3 regions of the Bacillus sp. N5-665 genome follow, and region 1 is predicted to be linked to each of the others. Evidence: riboswitches for the same ligand, from Rfam matches in the RefSeq annotation. Region 1 holds a riboswitch; each other region holds the start of a gene.
The links. Region 1 has a riboswitch for thiamine pyrophosphate ahead of tenA (thiaminase II). Riboswitches for the same ligand answer to the same signal wherever they lie in the genome.

Region 1 (2,281 bases):
TAATCGGTGATACAATAAAAAATGAAATTTGGAGTTGAGGAAATGAGAATTGGCGTTATTATGGGTGGAGTATCCTCTGAAAAACAAGTATCAATTATGACTGGAAATGAAATGATTGCAAATTTAGATAAAAATAAATATGAAATCGTACCAATTACGTTAAATGAAAAAATAGATTTAATCGAAAAAGCGAAAGACATTGATTTTGCGCTGCTCGCATTACACGGAAAATACGGAGAAGATGGGACGGTTCAAGGCACGCTTGAAAGTTTAGGTATTCCTTATAGCGGGAGCAATATGTTATCTAGCGGTATGTGTATGGACAAAAATATTTCGAAAAAGATTTTACGCTATGAAGGTATAGAAACACCCGATTGGATTGAACTTACAAAAATGGCGGATCTAAATCTTGATGAATTAGATAAGTTAGGATTTCCGTTAGTGGTAAAACCAAACTCTGGTGGATCAAGTGTTGGGGTAAAGATTGTATATGATAAAGATGAATTAATTTCAATGCTGGAAACTGTGTTTGAATGGGATTCTGAAGTAGTAATAGAGAAGTATATAAAAGGTGATGAGATTACATGTTCAATTTTTGATGGAAAACAGTTACCTATTATTTCAATCCGACATGCAGCTGAGTTCTTTGATTACAATGCAAAATATGATGATGTTAGTACAATTGAAGAAGTTATCGAGCTTCCAGCTGAATTGAAGGAACGTGTAAACAAAGCGTCACTGGCTTGTTATAAAGCATTGAAATGCAGCGTTTATGCAAGGGTGGATATGATGGTAAAGGACGGAATTCCATATGTAATGGAGGTTAATACATTACCAGGGATGACACAAGCAAGTTTACTACCGAAAAGTGCAGATGCAGCTGGTATTCATTATAGTAAACTATTAGATATGATTATTGAAACTTCATTAAAAGTAAGAAAAGAAGAAGGGTTTTAAGTAGCAGTATCATGAATGTTTTTGACAGTAACATGAAGTATGTTATGATGAATACAATACGAAAATTAAATATTTATCCACTAGGGGGGCCTATTATAGGCTGAGATCAAACGAGAATTTGAGACTCTTAGTACCTGATCTGGTTAATACTAGCGTAGGGAAGTGGGAAGACATTACTATTTTATGAATAAATACTGTCACTTTCACTTTCTTTACGTTTGTAAAGAAAGTTTTTTTATTTTACAGATTTAATAACTGTGGGTAAATACTTAAATTTTATACTTTATTGGAGGGATTTAAATGAAATTTTCACAATCATTACGTCAAGAAGTAGATTCAATTTGGGAAGCTAGTTTTCATCACCCTTTTGTAAAACAACTTGGTGAAGGAACTTTAGATTTAGCTAGTTTTCGCTATTATGTGCTTCAAGATTCATATTATTTGAGTCACTTTGCTAGAGTACAAACTTTAGGAGCTGCAAAAGCACTGGAATTAGAAACAACAGCTCGTATGGCACACCATGCTCAAAATACATACGAGGCGGAATTATCTTTACATGAGAATTTTGCGGAGAAACTTGGGATAACACAAGAAGAAAAAGATAATTTTATCCCTGCTCCAACTGCATACGCTTATACTTCACATATGTATCGTGCTGCGTATGAAGGACATTTAGGCGATATCATTGCAGCAATTTTACCTTGCTATTGGTTGTATTATGAAATTGGTGAGCGTTTAAAAGAGTATCAGCCAGAAGAGCCAATTTATAACGAATGGATTTCTGCTTATGGATCTGATTGGTTCCGTACGCTAGTTGAAGAGCAAATTACAAGATTAGATACTATCGCTGAAAACGTAACAGAGTCTGACCGTAAGCGAATGAAACAGCATTTCATTATTAGCAGTCAATATGAATATTCATTTTGGAAAATGGCTTATACTTTAGAAAAGTGGCCAGTGAATACAGAAGTAGAAGATGTCATTGGATAATGAGTAGGGGTATTGCTATACATAGGTATGGATAATACCTATGTATATGATTTCATAAAAGAAGTATCGCAAAAAGACGCATCAATCTAAGTGCGTCTTTTTTCAATTTATAAAAATGAGCCTATGGAAAAATAACCTAAAAATAGGTATATGAACAAGGTGCATTATCTAGTGATAGGTCATATTTTGTAGGGGTACGTATTGAACTTAGTTTATAGCGCTATTTCTACTTAGATTTAACGAACAGAAATATAGGAAAGCATTGAAAAGGTTGAAGTTTATAAACGGAGGTCATGAAAATGAATAAGTTTCAACAAGAACTACAAGCGTTAAG
Region 2 (2,281 bases), 2.7 Mb from region 1:
AGAACGAAACATCATACTGCTTCATAATTTCACATATCTCTTCAAAATGAGTGTATAAGAAGTTTTCTTTATGATGGAATAAACACCACTGTGCCATAATTGAACCACCACGTGAAACGATACCTGTCGTACGCTTTGCAGTAATCGGAATGTAACGAAGTAATACGCCCGCGTGAATCGTAAAGTAATCAACACCTTGCTCAGCTTGCTCAATTAACGTATCACGATACACTTCCCACGTTAAATCTTCTGCAATTCCGTTTACTTTTTCCAGCGCTTGATAGATCGGTACAGTCCCAACTGGTACAGGCGCGTTACGAATAATCCACTCACGCGTCGTATGAATATTTTTACCTGTAGATAAATCCATAATCGTATCTGCGCCCCAGCGCGTTGCCCACGTCATCTTCTCTACTTCTTCTGCAATAGAAGAAGATACAGCAGAGTTTCCGATATTTGCATTGACCTTTACGTGAAAGTTACGGCCGATAATCATCGGTTCTGCTTCCGGATGGTTAATATTCGCTGGTAAAATGGCACGACCTTCCGCGATTTCCTTACGAACAAACTCAGGCTCTACTCCTTCACGAATCGCAACATATTCCATCTCAGACGTAATGATACCATTACGTGCATAATGCATTTGCGTAACATTTGCACCATGCCTTGCTCTAAGCGGCTGGCGATCCATTTGCGGGAAAACAGGCGTATGTTTCGAAGCCACTTTCACACCGTCATCCTCTGGTTTTACTTCGCGCCCTTCGTATGCTTCTACATCTCCGCGCTCCAGGATCCAAGAGTGGCGCGGCGCCTGCAACCCCTTTTCCAGTTCCACTTTATACGCAGGATCTGTATAAGGACCGCTCGTATCATATACACGAATTGGCGGATTCGGAATACCGTTCGTTTCGCTTTGTTCAATCTCGCGCATCGGCACTTTCATACCCGTGCGTGGTCCATCCACATACACTTTCTTACTTCCTGGTAAACTCGATTTCAATTCAATTTGCTCAGCTGAAACAGACTGTTTCATAACCTTTGTTGCCCCCCTGTACGTGACAAGGACGAGATATGGCCAGCGTATGCCAAAATAAAAAGAGCCAGGTCCATAAAAAAATAAGGACCTGGCTCATAAAGACATCATTATGTAAAGCCGTTAACTTCCCTACGCTGGTACGAGCCAGATCAGGTCCAAAGGGTTAAGAAGTTCACACGCTTCTCTCTCAGCCTACGCATACGTTAGGCACCCCTAGTTTATCACTGATTTAATTTTCAATACTTTCTCATCATACACGATAATCTGAAAAATGCAAAGTTTATTTCTTTTGTTATTTATGGAATCATCCACGTTAAATAATATGCCTGTACATACGTCATAATACCAACAATAATTACGAAGAATAAACTATGCTTCACTGTAAATCGGAATAAATCTGATTCTTTTCCAGCAAGTCCAACTGCCGCACAAGCAATCGCAATCGATTGCGGAGAAATCATCTTTCCTGTTACACCGCCCGTTGTATTTGCTGCAACGAGAAGTACTTCAGATACACCGACTTGCTGCGCTGTAATCGCTTGTAAATTCGAGAACAGTGCATTCGCTGACGTATCGGATCCTGTTAAAAATACACCGATCCAGCCTAGGAATGGTGAGAAGAACGGGAATAGTCCGCCAGTTCCTGCAAGTGCTAATGCTAATGTAGAAGATAGACCAGAATAGTTTGCGATAAACGCGAATCCTAATACGAATCCGATAGATAGAATTGGCATCTTAAGTTCATGTAACGTTTCTTTAAATGTTACTACTGCATCTTTTGCACTCATTTTCAAAATAAAGATAGAAATGATACAAGCAATTAAAATTGCTGTTCCCGTCGCTGATAAAATATCTAATTTCAAGATTGCTTCATAAGGCGTCGGTTTATTTACAATTGGTTCTGCTTTCATTACTAAATTGTGTAAGCCTGGAACATCAAACTTAAACACAAGGCTTTCCAAAGCACCGCCTGGAGCAAATAACGCTTTAAAGAAACTTTGGCTCCAAATGACTACCATCACAGTTAAAATAATGAATGGAGACCATGCTTTTACTACTTTTCCTACCGTTAGTTTCGGCATAGATATCGCCGTTGCTGCTACTTCACTATTTGCTTCTTTAGACTGATAGATTTCTTTCGGCTGCCAAACTTTTAAGAATAGCGATAAACTCACTAAACTTACAAGTGCTGACGTAATATCCGGAAGTTCTGGTCCTAAGAACGTCGCTGTAATGAACTGCGTA
Region 3 (2,281 bases), 2.2 Mb from region 1:
ACTCGAGAGCTAGTTCCACATCATCATTTACGATGAATGGTACACCGTACTCCTTACAGACTGCTTGTAGTTCTTTCGCGAAACAAATACGTTTCTCTCCCGTTAAAGCGCCTCCCCCCTTTTCACGAAATTGAAAAATTGTTATACCGCCTTCAAGTGCATCTCTCAATACTTGTAGTGGCTCCTTCGCACAATTGTTACTTCCCATAATAAAATATACTGATAATAATCTAGACATTTCAGCCTTTGTAATACGCGACATCTAGTTCCCCTCCTTACTATATAAGCTCAATCTTCCCATACTTCTCAATATCATCTGAAGTTGTATTTGCTAACTGATTTAAAAATTCAATTTGGAAACTACCAGGTCCCTTTTCCACTGTCTTAACAGCTGCCAGTTCCGCAGCTACACCATAAAACGTTAATGCCGCTACTGCTGCCTTTACATAATCCTTTTCTACTGCTACAAATGCTCCTATTACAGAAGTTAGTAAACAACCAGTTCCCGTAACCTTCGTTAAAATAGAGTGACCATTTCGAATAAGAATCGCTCGCTCTCCATCTGTAACAACATCTTCTTTTCCAGTAATCACCGCTACTGTATTTAATTCATCCGCTGCCTGCCTTGCAATACTTACGACATTGCCATTTCCAGCACCGGCGTCTACCCCTTTAATTTCCCAGCTCTCATTAATAACGTTTGCTATTTCAGCTGCATTTCCGCGAATAATCGCTAAATCAATTTCAGCCGGAATATGTCTCGCAACTTCTGTTCGATACGATGTTGCTCCTGCACCAACTGGATCAAACAGTACTGGTACATTGTTCACATTTGCTGATTTACCCGCAAGTAACATCGCTTCTACTTCTTCAGGACGAAGTGTCCCCATATTTAATACTAACGCTCCAGCAATGCTAGCCATTTCTGCTACTTCTTCTTTTGCATACGCCATTACAGGCGATGCCCCTAACGCTAACAAACCGTTAGCTGTAAAGTTTGTTACAACAACATTTGTAATATTATGAACGAGCGGATTAGATTCTCTCACCAAATCCACTACTTTACTAATTTCTTTCATATTCATCCTTCTCATCCCCTAACTATTGTGATGGGAGATACACAAAAGGGCACTTTGCGCGTACGCAAAGTGCCTGAACATGTGCTTTTACACTCTCCCTACGCTGGCATTATCCAACAGGTTCAAATGGTCAATGACGGATTAGTCATACTCTCAGTTTGCATCCACAAACTCCCATGTGTTTAGTATTCATCTACTTCAAAGTCTACTCTTATTCTACTAAAATAACAAGTTCTTTACTTTTCTATTTAATTATAGAAGAAACTGATAAAACAATAAGCATAATAAATAAGGATCTATTTTTCATAGTCTCATCATATTGCATATTATGTTCTGTCGCTATCATTTGATTTCAAACAGATTTTGTTCACTCCACAAAAAACCGATCAAACATGGAGCGAAACTGAATCTCAAGAAGATGTATGCTATAGTTAACGTATGGAAATTTGAAAGGATGTTTTTAATATGTCAAAAAGCGTTATAATCGCTGAAAAGCCTTCTGTTGCACGTGATATCGCTCGCGTACTGAAGTGCGATAAAAAGGGAAACGGCTACCTTGAAGGTAGTAAATATATTGTAACTTGGGCTTTAGGTCACCTTGTTACATTAGCAGATCCAGAAAGCTATGATGTGAAATATAAAAAGTGGAATTTAGAAGATTTACCGATGCTACCTGAGCGTTTGAAATTAACAGTTATTAAACAAACTGGGAAACAATTTAATGCTGTAAAAAGTCAGCTACTTAGAAAAGATGTAAATGAAATTATTGTAGCGACAGATGCTGGACGTGAAGGCGAATTAGTCGCACGTTGGATTATCGATAAAGTTAAAATACAGAAGCCTATTAAGCGTTTATGGATTTCATCTGTTACTGATAAAGCAATTAAAGATGGTTTTGCAAATTTAAAACCAGGTAAAGCATATGACAATTTATACGCTTCAGCAGTTGCACGTTCAGAGGCTGACTGGTATATCGGCCTTAATGCGACTCGAGCATTAACTACTCGCTTTAATGCCCAGCTGAATTGCGGCCGCGTGCAAACACCTACTGTCGCTATGATCGCTAATCGTGAAGATGAAATAAAGAACTTCAAAGCTCAAACTTACTACGGCATCGAAGCACAAACAACGAATCAGTTAAAACTAACTTGGCAAGATGCAAATGGTAATAGCCGCAGTTTTAATAAAGAAAAAATTGATGG

Region 2: it holds a riboswitch for thiamine pyrophosphate, as region 1 does, so the genes downstream of both, thiC (phosphomethylpyrimidine synthase ThiC) here and tenA (thiaminase II) in region 1, are expected to answer to the same signal.
Region 3: it holds a riboswitch for thiamine pyrophosphate, as region 1 does, so the genes downstream of both, thiM (hydroxyethylthiazole kinase) here and tenA (thiaminase II) in region 1, are expected to answer to the same signal.

Annotation. Positions count from the first base shown of each region.
Region 1 covers NZ_CP093325.1:2,945,304-2,947,584, reverse strand. Annotated here, with positions in the region: gene pdxR (MocR-like pyridoxine biosynthesis transcription factor PdxR) at 1-38, shown strand, start outside; gene ddlB (D-alanine--D-alanine ligase) at 43-957, shown strand; TPP riboswitch at 1,030-1,135, shown strand; gene tenA (thiaminase II) at 1,258-1,947, shown strand; gene MNO09_RS17820 (heterocycloanthracin/sonorensin family bacteriocin) at 2,241-2,281, shown strand, end outside.
Region 2 covers NZ_CP093325.1:279,332-281,612, reverse strand. Annotated here, with positions in the region: gene thiC (phosphomethylpyrimidine synthase ThiC) at 1-1,033, opposite strand, end outside; TPP riboswitch at 1,146-1,261, opposite strand; gene lldP (L-lactate permease) at 1,333-2,281, opposite strand, start outside.
Region 3 covers NZ_CP093325.1:5,112,319-5,114,599, forward strand. Annotated here, with positions in the region: gene thiE (thiamine phosphate synthase) at 1-262, opposite strand, end outside; gene thiM (hydroxyethylthiazole kinase) at 279-1,085, opposite strand; TPP riboswitch at 1,158-1,267, opposite strand; gene topB (DNA topoisomerase III) at 1,545-2,281, shown strand, end outside.